Regions from separate parts of the Pseudoalteromonas sp. P1-8 genome, predicted to be linked through region 1. Evidence: predicted binding sites of a transcription regulator. Region 1 holds the regulator's gene; each other region holds the start of a gene.
The links. Region 1 encodes LexA, which represses DNA repair genes until DNA is damaged. Its sites were predicted from a motif close to TACTGTATNNNNATACAGTA; they were not measured.
Positions count from the first base shown of each region.

Region 1 (4,353 bases):
GTTTGGCTATCTAAATATAAGGTTGTTGTTAACCAATCATCGAAGCTAATTTGCCAAACATTGGCTTTGTGACCGACTTCTCTAGGCCCTTTTGTTAATAACTGCGCTTGCGTTATTTTTGCGTCAATAAGCAGGTGAGCTTGCGCATTTTCAATGATTTGCGCTTTACTCGGTGCAGGCATTTTAGCACCTGTTCTGCCATCAAAAATAAACGTACCGCTAGAGGATGTAACTTCTATAATCGGGGTATTTAAAAAATGGCTATATTTAATACCCTCGATTTGCTCGTTGCTCGATTTGCTCGATTTGCTCGATTTGCTCGATTTGCTCGAATTGCGCTGTTATTTTATCAATTGAAGCGGGGTAGTCCGACAATAAAAATGGACTACTTAAACTGCGATTAGCCAGATGCTTACCATGCACTTTTTCAAGTGGTAATGAGCTCATCACAAGCCCACCTAAAAGCCAAAAAAAGATCTGCAAAGCAAGTAAGTAGCCAAGCCATTTATGCCCTTTACGAGCATACTTAAACAGGCGTTTATTCATTATTACCCCGTTATTATTGTTATGTGGGCGCTATTTTAGGTTGTTTAGCTAGATTGCCAATGCGGCATAATGTCGCATTAACTGTATTCTAGATTTGGTATATATACAAAACTGAGTTAAAGTTTCAGTCGATATAAATAGAGGGTAAAAACGAGAGTATGTCGGAAATTCAATTTTTAAATGTAGATCTGGAGCTTGAATCAAAGCACGATATTAGTGCGCTTGTTGCTGATTTGAAGAAAAACGCCATGGTTTTACATTATGACCAAGATGAATACCGCCAACTAGCACGTATTGAAGCAACCGCAGATATCAGCTCTCCTGATAAAGCAATTAACCAGCTTTGCGAGCTTATTGAGTCTTGCTCGCGCAATGCATTAAAACAGTGGTTATCGTGCTCAAAGCGTACATTTGATATAGGCTTTGAATCAGGTAATTCGCCTAAATGCTTTAACCAACCCCTGCATGCCGATACCTTGTTACGTATCTCTGCAATTGGCGCAGGGATTGAAATTACTATTTATCCTGTCGAAAAATAGCCTGAATTTATCGCTCTACAACAGCTGCGGTCATTCTTGATACGCAGCAAAGCTCTCCTGCGGCATTGGTAATTTTAATATCCCAAACAGAAGTTCGCTTACCTAAATGCAGCGGTCTAGCAGTTGCTGTTAACGTTCCTTTGCGTGACGCTTTCATGTGGTTGGCATTAATTTCTTGGCCAACAGCATAAAACTTATTGAAATCAACCACGAAATTGGCTGCATAGCTTGCCACTGTCTCTGCTAATACAACGTTTGCTCCGCCATGGACCATGCCCATAGGGTTATGATGCTCAGGAATAGCAGGCATGGTTGCCATTAAATAATCATCGCCAATTTCAGTTACCTCAATGCCCATAGTTTTCATTAAAGTGCCTTGACCGGTAATCCCTTGTTCAAGCTCTTTGCAAAGCTCTAACGTGATTGGTTGGTGCCAAATACTCATTGTGTTTCCTTAGCCTGCTAATTAAAGCTAATACCTTATGGCATCTTTCGGTGTGGTTCAATGTTAGTTTTGTAGCAATATGATGGGGTTAATTTAAATTTGCGATTTTCAAATAACTGTATATACTCACAGTTAAATGTACTGTATGGAAAACCAGTTGTATGCGCCCATTAACTAAACGCCAATCGCAAATTTTAGAACTAATTAAAGTCTTTATTAAAGATACAGGCATGCCACCTACGCGTGCTGAAATAGCTCAAACATTGGGTTTTAAAAGTGCCAATGCTGCTGAAGAACACCTAAAAGCACTGGCAAAAAAAGGCATGATCAAAATGAAGCCTGGGGCGAGTCGCGGTATTCAGTTAATTGAAGAAGATGAGCCAGAGCAGTTAGGCTTACCTTTAATTGGCCGTGTTGCAGCTGGTGAACCTATTTTGGCTCAAGAGCATGTTGAAAGTCACTGCCAAGTTGATCCTTCATTATTTAAACCTGCTGCTGATTTCTTACTGCGTGTAAATGGTATGAGTATGAAAGACATTGGTATTATGGATGGCGATTTGCTTGCAGTACACAGAACACAAGTTGCTGAAAACGGGCAAGTAGTTGTAGCTCGAGTCGATGAAGATGTAACAGTTAAGCGTCTAGAAAAAGCGGGTCGCAAAGTACTTTTACACGCTGAGAACGAAGAGTTTTCGCCTATTGAGGTTGATCTTGAGCATGAGTCGTTCAACATCGAGGGGTTAGCGGTAGGTGTTATTCGTAACGCTGACTGGATGTAAGCGTTCCCAATTTGGTGCATCAAATTGACTCAATTTGGTGCGCCGCTGAAATTTTACTACTTAATTAGGATTTGTGAATCCTTACTCTTCATTTAAAGCCTTATATGGCGCAGTTTTCCTCTCTTTTTATATTTCGTTCTTACTCCTAAACATTAAATAACGCGCTGATTATAGTTGTTATTTCTGCACCAAAATAAACATTTATTATCATTAAAACTTGCTTATTGGTCATTTTTTAACTAATTGGTTAATACACTGTATTAACACCTAATTAATAAAAAGACACAAAAATGTGCGAGGTGTTAGTCAAGGGGTCGGTATCATAAGTGGGTCAAAATGATACGTAGTCGCTCTGAACAATAAGAAAAACGAATGGGCACCTTGTTGTATCGCCTTTTCGCTTTGCGTCTTGCAATAGCATCTAAAGGAGCCGTCACATGGGTAAACTGCGTTACGCCTTGTGGCTTATATTGTTTGCACTTCCTGAGCTTGCATTGGCAAATAGCCAATACAATATGCGTAAAGGGGTGACCGATATAAGTAATAATGTTTATGAGTTACACATGACGATATTTATTATCTGCTGTGTAATCGGCATCATCGTATTTGCGGTGATGTTTTGGGCTTTAATACACCACCGTAAATCCAAAGGGGCCAAGCCTGCCCAATTTCATGAAAGTACAAAAGTTGAAATACTTTGGACTGCCATTCCATTTGTCATCTTAATCGCCATGGCTGTGCCTGCCACAAAAACCTTAATTGCCATGGAAGATGCTTCTAAAGCCGATATCACCATTAAAGTGACTGGCTCACAATGGAAGTGGCATTACGAGTACATGGGTGAAGACATTGCTTATTACTCGATTCTATCTACTCCTAAAGATCAAATAGACAACCAAGCAGAGAAAACTGAGCATTATTTGCTTGAAGTAGATAAACCGCTAGTACTTCCTATCAATAAAAAAGTTCGCTTTTTAATGACCTCAGACGATGTAATTCATTCATGGTGGGTGCCTGATTTTGCGGTTAAAAAGGATGCAAATCCTGGGTTTATCAATGAAGCGTGGACACGTATTAACGAGCCAGGAGTATACCGTGGTCAATGTGCTGAGTTATGCGGTAAAGATCATGGCTTTATGCCTGTTGTGGTGAAAGCCTTACCTGAAGATGAATTTGCTAATTGGCTTGCAGATGCCAAGCAAGAAAAAGCCAATGCGGCCGCAGCAGATGCTGCTTTGCTTGATCAAACATTACCGAAAGAAGAGCTTATGGTCTTAGGTGAGCAAGTGTATATGGCAAGCTGTGCTGCATGTCACCAACCTACCGGTATGGGCCTACCAGGCGTATTTCCAGCACTTAAAGGCAGCCCGATTGTATTAGGTGATGTAAAAGATCACATAGATATCGTGTTACACGGTAAGCCTGGCACAGCAATGCAAGCGTTTGATAAACAGCTTTCAATTAAGCAACTTGCTGCGGTTATTACTTATAAGCGAAACGCGTGGGGTAATGATACCGGCGATGTTATCCAACCGAGTCAAATTCAAGCCGCGATTGATGCAGCAGCGGAGGCGAACTAATGAGTAATGTTATTAACGAGCAAGCAACTGGGCATGCGCATCACGACCATCACCATCCTGCTAAAGGTTTTAAGCGCTGGCTTTACACCACCAATCATAAAGACATCGGGAGTTTATACCTGATTTTTTCACTCACCATGTTTTTAATTGGTGGAGCCATGGCAATGGTGATCCGTGCTGAACTCTTTCAGCCTGGATTACAGCTAGTCGACCCGCACTTTTTTAACCAAATGACCACAGTACATGGTTTGATTATGGTGTTTGGTGCCGTTATGCCCGCGTTCACTGGGCTTGCAAACTGGATGGTGCCTATGATGATAGGCGCACCAGACATGGCCTTACCACGTATGAATAACTGGAGCTTTTGGATATTGCCGTTCGCATTTTTAATTCTATTGGCTTCGTTACTTATGCCTGGTGGTGGTCCTGCGTTTGGTTGGACTTTTTACGCACCACTATCAACA
Region 1 is NZ_LJSO01000006.1:196,545-200,897, forward strand. Features, by position in the region: gene AN213_RS20560 (hypothetical protein) at 1-182, opposite strand, end outside; gene AN213_RS20565 (hypothetical protein) at 268-546, opposite strand; gene AN213_RS10575 (hypothetical protein) at 705-1,085, shown strand; gene AN213_RS10580 (PaaI family thioesterase) at 1,093-1,530, opposite strand; gene lexA (transcriptional repressor LexA) at 1,692-2,309, shown strand; gene coxB (cytochrome c oxidase subunit II) at 2,747-3,889, shown strand; gene ctaD (cytochrome c oxidase subunit I) at 3,889-4,353, shown strand, end outside.

Region 2 (4,353 bases), on a different contig from region 1:
TAATAGTTTAAATCGTGCCGAAAGCTATTTATTGCTAGCTGGTTTACTTGGCATTATTTTAGCTGCTGTTGCTATTGCGGTATCGGCAAAACGGTATTGTGAGCGTCAGTACGACCCAGTTGCTATGATGAAAACGCTTGGCGGTAGCCGCTCTATGATCCGTAAGATCTATTTATTACATTTGAGCCTTGTATGTTCAATGTCGGTGATTGTCGGTTTACTGATTGGTTATGGTTTACAAGCGGTTGCCACGGATTATTTGGCACAAACCATGGGCTCAGCATTGCCGAGTGCATCGGCAAAGCCTTGGATCATTGCGATTAGCACGGGTGTGATTTGTGCGGTTATGTTTTCAATTAAACCGCTACTCGATTTATTTGATATTCCGCCGCTACGTGTACTGCGTCGTAACTTAGGCGACCGTTTATTAGTAAGTAAAGTGCACCTTACTATGTCGGCGCTTACTGTGTTTTTACTGATGTGGTTATTTAGTAACAACATCAAAATTAGTGCAATTTTGTTCCTTTCGACGGCATTTTTAATTGCGGTGTTATTTGGTTTATCAAAGGTTATTTTTGGTGGTGGCCGCAAACTTGGCTTGAGTCCGGGCAATAGTTGGTCATTGGCGATTGCGTCAATTCAAAAGCGTGCCAATGTGAATGCGGTACAATTAATTAGCTTTGCTTTGGCTATCAAGTTATTACTGTTTTTAATTGTACTTAAGAACGACATGATTTCGGATTGGCAGTCTCAGCTTCCTGAAAATGCCCCTAATTCATTTTTAGTGAACATTACTGAGCAAGAGTTAGAGCCTATAACTAGCTTCTTAGCGCAAAACGATATGCCAACGTCTGATTTCTATCCGGTTGTTCGTGGCCGTGTAAACGCCGTAAATGGTGAGTTGGTTGCCCGCGAAGTATCGCAAGAAGACAACGAAAAGAAAGACGAAGAAGCCCGCTCTGGTATTGGTCGTGAGTTAAACCTAACTTGGCGTAAAGACTTACCTAATCAAAACGAGCTTATCGACGGTACATGGTTTAGTGAAGACTCAGTAGCCGAGGCATCGGTAGAAGAGTCGATGCTTGAACGCCTTGATGTACAAATTGGCGATACGCTTACTTTCTTAATTGGTGCGCAGTCGTTTGATGCAAAAATCACCAGTGTACGTAAGGTTAATTGGACCACACTTAAACCTAACTTCTTTATTATTTTAAGCCCTGATGTACTAGCGAGCTTTCCTGCTACTTATATTTCATCAGTGAATGTAAAAGCAGAGAAAAAACGTGAGTTTAATGAGTTGATGCGTCAATACCCAACGGTTAACGTGATAGATGTTGAGAGCTTTATTAAACAAATTCGCTCAACCATAGAGCAAGTATCGTTAGCGATTGGCTTTGTACTAGCGATTGTGGTTGCCTGTGGTGCTTTAGTTCTGATTTCACAAGTGCAAGCAAGTTTAGGCGAGCGAATGCAAGAGATTGTTATTTTGCGAACTTTAGGTGCGAAAGGGCGCTTAATTAAAAATGCCACCTTATATGAGTTTTTACTATTAGGTGTTACCGCAGGTTTAGTCGCAGCCATTGTCAGTGACATTGCTCTGTTAATAGTACAAAAACAGATGTTCGATTTAGCAGGTAAGTTCCACCCTCATATTTGGGTGATTGGCCCTGCAGTCGGGGGCTTATTTGTGGCATGTTTAGGTTATTTGATGATAGCCCGCACAATGCGAAAAAATACCCAAGGCCTGTTACGTTCACTCGCGTAAAAGTCTCTTGAAAGTTGACTATAAAATGCTCGCAATTGCGGGCATTTTTTATGAATTGCAATTGGTTACTGGTAATTTATACAGTGCTCTGGCATTATTAACCGCAGATAATAATGATAATAGACGGGTCAGTTAGTTGGCGATAATTTTAGGGATTGATCCTGGTTCACGATTAACAGGGTACGGCGTGATTGCTCACCAAGGTGCTAAGTTCACTTATTTAGGCAGTGGCTGCATTAAACTGGCCGATCACGATTTTCCGGTACGCTTAAAAATGATTTACCAAGGGATCAGTCAATTAGTAGAGCAATTCTCACCAGACAGTTTTGCTATAGAAAAAGTGTTTATGGCACACAACCCAGACTCAGCGCTTAAACTCGGTCAAGCACGTGGAGCAGCGATTGTTGGCGCTTCAATGGCAGAGCTGCCAGTTTATGAATATTCAGCTAGGCAAATTAAGCAGGCTGTTGTAGGTAATGGCGGCGCCGATAAGTCTCAAGTACAGCATATGGTTAAAAACATTTTAAAGCTGCCAGGTACCCCTCAAGCCGATGCCGCAGATGCCTTAGCAATTGCTATTTGTCATGCACACTCAGAACAAAATTTAATAAAACTTGCGGGCAGTGCGAGCAAAACCGTAAGAGGAAGATTAAGGAAGTAATATGATTGGTCGATTAAATGGCTTACTTGTTGAAAAGCAGCCACCAGAAATTCTTATTGAAGTAAGTGGTGTAGGCTACGAAGTACAAATGCCCATGACTTGCTTTTATGATTTACCGGCAGTGGGTGAGCAAGCGGTTATTTATACCCATTTTGTGGTACGTGAAGATGCCCAGCTATTATTTGGCTTTAACAACAAAACCGAACGCGCTTTATTTAGAGAGCTTTTAAAAGCCAATGGTGTAGGGCCAAAACTTGGTCTTGCTATTTTATCGGGTATGTCAGCGCAGCAATTTGTAAGTTGTGTTAACAATGAAGATGCAACAACACTGGTTAAACTGCCAGGTGTTGGTAAAAAAACGGCTGAGCGTTTAGTGCTCGAAATGAAAGACAGACTCAAAGATTGGGGTAATGACTTATTTACACCATTTAGCGATAATGCCGTCATTGAGCCATCAAGTGATGATACCCTAGTGGCAAATAATGCTGCCGATGATGCAGTATCAGCACTTGTGGCATTAGGCTATAAGCTACCGCAAGCACAAAAAGCGGTTAAAACAGTGAACAAACCAGATATGACGACCGAGGTTCTAATTAAAGAAGCTCTAAAATCAATGTTGTGAGTAAACCATGATTGAAGCAGATCGCTTAATAGATGCGAGTGAACAAAGTAACGAAGACAGTGTTGATCGTGCAATACGACCAAAGCTGTTAACCGATTACACAGGCCAGCCGCATGTTAAGCAACAAATGGAGATTTTTATCGAGGCAGCTCGCCACCGTGGTGAAGCGCTGGATCACTTATTAATATTTGGTCCACCGGGTCTTGGTAAAACCACACTTGCAAATATTGTTGCCAACGAGCTTAACGTTAATATTAAAACAACGTCGGGGCCAGTACTCGAAAAAGCAGGCGATTTAGCTGCGCTTTTAACGAACCTTGAAGAAGGTGACGTACTGTTTATTGACGAAATACACCGTTTGAGCCCGCAAGTCGAAGAGATTTTGTATCCTGCAATGGAAGATTATCAGCTGGATATAATGATAGGTGAGGGCCCCGCAGCACGCTCAATCAAGCTTGATTTGCCGCCATTTACTTTAATTGGTGCAACAACTCGTGCTGGCTCACTCACCTCACCACTTAGAGACCGTTTTGGTATTGTTCAGCGATTAGAGTTTTATTCTGTTGAAGACTTATCAAAAATTGTTGCCCGCTCAGCAAGCTTTTTAGACTTAACCATGTGTGATGAAGGTGCAACCGAAATCGCCAAGCGTTCACGCGGTACACCGCGCATAGCAAACCGTTTATTACGCCGCGTTCGTGATTACACCCAAGTGAAATCAGACGGCAAAGTGAATGCCACAGTTGCAGAGCAAGCCCTCGATATGATTGATGTCGATAAAAGCGGTTTTGACTACATGGATAGAAAATACTTGCTAGCTATTATCGAAAAATTTATGGGCGGCCCAGTTGGCCTTGATAACCTAGCGGCTGCAATTGGCGAAGAAAAAGAAACCATCGAAGATGTGATAGAGCCGTTTTTAATTCAACAAGGCTTTATTCAGCGTACCCCACGCGGACGACTCGTTTCAGACATTGCTTATTTACACTTTGGGCTAACGCCTGAGAAATAACTAAAACCCCGCGGTTAGTTACAAGCTTTAAGCTATAAGTATCAAGCAGCTCGAGAGAGCTGCTTTTTTTATCGAGATAACTTGCTTATATTAAGTAGGTGTATAGGTTTTTACCGCTTACCGCTTACCGCTTACCACCGCTTACCGCTTACCGCTTACCGCTTACCGCTTACCGCTGGGTTGTTGTCTCATTTTAACATCTGTAATTCACATGCTGTTAAGTTATCGGTAGGTATTCTCATTGGCGTTTGTGTAGGCAAAAAAAAGCCCGCATAAGGATGCGGGCAAACAAC
Region 2 is NZ_LJSO01000007.1:150,873-155,225, reverse strand. Features, by position in the region: gene AN213_RS11740 (ABC transporter permease) at 1-1,765, shown strand, start outside; gene ruvC (crossover junction endodeoxyribonuclease RuvC) at 1,902-2,426, shown strand; gene ruvA (Holliday junction branch migration protein RuvA) at 2,428-3,048, shown strand; gene ruvB (Holliday junction branch migration DNA helicase RuvB) at 3,056-4,060, shown strand.
Region 2: a site for LexA is predicted at 1,832-1,851, ahead of ruvC (crossover junction endodeoxyribonuclease RuvC). Genes of this name have one in related genera too.

Region 3 (4,353 bases), on a different contig from region 1:
AAGCTATGCTGAGCCGTTTACTTTGCCACATACTAATACTGTGTTACTTAAAGATAAACATACCGAAAACGAATACCCCATTACGATTAAATTGCCACGCAGCTACCAAAAGCAAAACCAGAAGCGCTACCCAGTTGTTTACCTGTTAGATGCAAACTACAGTTTGCCAATTACCTCTGGTGCTAGTCGCTTTATGATGAATTCGGGGGCTATAGAAGAGGTAATTATCGTTGCAGTAGGATATCAAAAAGGTGTATCAGGGCTTGATAGCCGTATTTATGACTATACGCCATTTGAAGATAAAAATTGGCAGCGTAAAACTGGCGGAGCAAGTCAGTATCTAAACTACCTAAAACATACTGTATTGCCTTATATTGAGGCCGACTTCAGAACAACCCAAAAAAGTACGTTAGTCGGTAACTCACTTGGCGGTTTATTTGCGGCTTATACCTTATTCACTGAGCCTTCGCTTTTTTCAAATTATATTATCGGCAGTCCTTCAGTGTGGTTTAAAGAAAACTCAATATTAGCTATGGCTGTAAAACCAGCTGCCAACACAACAAAAGTTTACATCGCAGTGGGAGAACTTGAAGAAAGCGAAGGTGAAAAAATGGTGTCGGGCGCAAGGCAATTAGCAGCTAAAATTAATAAACATAGCGGCGCGCTGGTTACAACAAATTTATTTGTTATCCCTCAGGCACGCCATGCAACTGCATTCCCAACAACGATTACCCAAGCCTTAGACTGGATTTACCAGGTTAATGGTAATTAAAGAGCGTGACACTTTTTATATTTTTTGCCGCTCCCACAAGGGCACTCGTCGTTACGGCCAATTTTAATATCTGCAACTGGCGTTATATCACCATCTAAGTAACGCCATAGGCCATCTTCTTTAATAAAACGCGACTTTTCGTGTAACTCACAATACAAGTTTTGGTAAAAGTAATTAGCTTTAAATTCGACAAAACCTTCTTGATCATTATGTTCAGTATCTAAAACACTTAGCTTGGTAAAACGGCAGCTATTAGCAAAATCTTTAATTTCGCGAACAGGGTTAGCGGCTTGCTGGCTTTGTGCATAGGTACTGAATACATATTTCGCATCTTTCAGCGCGTATGCACTAAAACGAGAACGCATAAGTTGCTCTGGCGTATCAGCTTGGCTTGCACCTGTATGAAAAGGTTGGCAGCAAAGCTCGTAAGTCGATTCGCTGCCACAAGGACAAAGGGAGTGTGTGAGTGATGTCATAACAACTTACCTAAAACTATAAATTGTTATTTTAACAAGCCTATTGTGGCTGCGGTACTAAATTGTTTAATTGAGCGCTTTTTGTAAAACAATAAAACTTAGCAGATGCCTGCTCAAGGTTTAAGTTCATCGAATCAAGTTGATGATTGTTAACAATATCTGTCCATGTGATCACAGCAGCAAAATTACCGTTATGTAATGCTGAACTAAGAACATACTCAAGATTAACTAAATGTTTTTGTCTGATCACAAGAAGTTTGCTGGTATCAATCGAACACGAATCTAGTAAGGCTTTACTAGGAACATGATCAGGAGCAATTAATAGTGTCCATGCATTTTGGCTATTGTAATGATGCAATACTTTTAATAGCTCAAAGGTTGCTGATATTTCGTCTTCAATTTGAATTAAATTAACAGACGCTTTGTCGTTATCTTGTTGGTAGCTTTTAACTGTTCTTAAGGTAATTGGCTGTAACATAACTTTCACTCACTGGTTGTTTATACAGTATGTGTATACAGTAGTTTATACAGTGTTTTTGCGCAAGTACTTTTTTGCTATTTTTTAACCAATTATTCAGTTTTATTTTAGTTAATATTATTTAATTGTTATTAAACAGTTGCTTATGGTTTTATTTTGAAGGTTGGAAAAGGTGAAAAATTTACCATTAAATCCACACAGTATTTTATACAGTACTGTATAAACTGTTAAATTTTGATTCTATACAGGTGTTTTGCATAAAAAAGCCGGCATAATACCGGCTCTTTATCTTTGCAATTTTGCTATTTATCTAAGTAGGTATTTAAGAACTCAAGGTATGCATTTGAGGCTTTTATGCGGTTTTCTTTTTTAGTAAAACCATGGCCTTCATCATCGAATAATACATATTCAACAGGCACGCCATTTGCCTTTACAGCGGCAACAAGTTCATCGCTTTCAACTTGTAAAACGCGTGGGTCGTTAGCACCTTGGATCACCATTAATGGCTTGGTGATGTTTTTAGCATGAAATAGTGGCGAAATGGCACGGTGACGTTCACCGTCTGTCGCTGGGTCGCCCATTTCATCATACAGTGCCTTTTTAAAGCTTTCCCACCATGGTGGAATTGAGTTTAAGGTTCTAACCCAGTTTGTTACACCAAATATATTAATGCCTACTTTGAACTCTTCTGGTTCAAAGGCAAGTGCTGCGGCGGTCATAAAGCCACCATAGCTGCCCCCCATGATGCCAATTTTATCAGCATCAACCCAATCTAGGCTTTGCAGGTGTTTTTTACCGTAAACAATATCTTGTAAATCGTCAGTGCCGTGTTTTTTATCATCTAAATGGAAGAAGGTTTTACCATAGCCTGAGCTGCCACGGTTATTTACTGCAAAAATGGCATAACCATGATTGACTAGATGCTGCTGCATTGCACTATATCCTGTGCGACTTTGGCCGCCAGGACCGCCGTGCACCCAAACTAAAGCTGGTACTTTGTTGTTACTATTAGCTTGCTTAGGCTTATATAAAACCCCAGGGATCTCTAAACCATCAAAGCTTTTAAAGCGCACAATTGTGCTTTCAACCAAGTCATTTTGATCAATGGCATCACTTAATGTGTTGGTTAATTGTTTAGCTTTTGATTCACCGAGTTGCCACACAAATAGGTTACTTGGCGAGGTATCTGAATTTAAATAAAACGCCATGGTCTTTTCATCAGCTGAAAAGTTCACACCACGTAAGTTACCAGCAGGCAGCGATGGCATGGCAATACCTTTACCTGTGGTGGTATCAATTATCGACACTTTAGTGCTTGCGTCAGCATTAACACCGCTTACTTGATAACGGCCAGATTTAGAGAAGTAAATAAAACTCACATCCCACTCATCTTTGAGGGCAGGGCTGTGCTCGCCGGTCGTTAAGTCATAGCGCCACACCTCTGCAAATTCACCTTTGGCATCGGTTGAGTAATATAATGATTTACTGTCTCTTGAGAAGGTTTCTGGGCCATACTTAGCGTCATCGTCATGACGGGTAATGAGCTCTGGTTTCAGTGTTTTCTTACTCGTATCGAGAATAAATACATCGCTGTCTTTGTTCGAATTGTTTTTCGATAAAGCAATAAAGCGGCCGTCAGGGCTGATTGCGCCGACATCTAGCCCCATAGTATTTTGATAAACAGGCGTTACTTCATAGCTGTTAGCATCAACACGATATAGGTCCATAAACTTAGCATCACGCTGATTGCTGGTTATAAAAAAGTGTTTACCGTCTTCTGTGAAGCCTGCAAATCCTGCACGGGTTTCTTCACCTGGCGTAAGATCTTTAACTGTGCCATCTGTTTCGCGAACGTAGATGTGATAACGCTCGTTACCACCAGAGTCTTTAGTAAATAGTACGCGCTCATCTTTAGGGAAATAAGCCACAGCATAAGTACTGTCTTCAAAGTCTGTTAAGCGGGTTTTTTGGGCGGTTTTTATATCTACTTCATAAAGGCTATAAATGCCGCTTTCGTCACTGCTAACGAGTATTTTGTCGCCTTTCGGTGAAAAGCTGCTGCCCATAATTGAGGTTGTATCAAAAAAGGTTTCAGCGTCGTACTGTTTAACAGTTTGGCTTTGTTGCACGCTTTCGGTGCTACTTGTTGATGGGGTTGATTGAGAACATCCTGCCAGTGCAAGGCTAAGCGCGCATGCAACGGCAGCTAGTTGAAAACTCGGTTTCATTGTAATTATTCCTTGTTAATTTTTCGTTATAAAGTGTTGCCTGTTCATAATCTAAACGCAAGTTTTACCCGTTCGATATTTGTTACAAATCATGTAAATAAATAGGGACATGAGTGTGCTAGAGGGTTTATAAACAAAAAAAACCAGCGCAATTTGCGCTGGTTTGGTTTTTCATAACAATTGGAATTGTTTTGCTAGCTTAAGCGGCGTCTGCTTTTTTATCGCTCTCGCCGCGGGCAACATTACCTGCAACTAAGTCTGCTGGGTCAAAGTCGTCAACGTTAATAACGTCAAGACGGGCTTTTTCAACAGCAGCTAGTTTGTCGGCTTCAGCTTGGCTTAAAATGCCTGCTTCTAGGCCCATTTGCGCTACTTTATCAAGCTGGAAGAAAGGCAGTT
Region 3 is NZ_LJSO01000001.1:197,750-202,102, reverse strand. Features, by position in the region: gene AN213_RS00850 (alpha/beta hydrolase) at 1-772, shown strand, start outside; gene AN213_RS00845 (YchJ family protein) at 769-1,248, opposite strand; gene AN213_RS00840 (SulA-like leucine-rich domain-containing protein) at 1,289-1,726, opposite strand; gene AN213_RS00835 (S9 family peptidase) at 2,029-3,954, opposite strand; gene fadE (acyl-CoA dehydrogenase FadE) at 4,154-4,353, opposite strand, start outside.
Region 3: a site for LexA is predicted at 1,750-1,769, ahead of AN213_RS00840 (SulA-like leucine-rich domain-containing protein). Genes of this name have one in related genera too.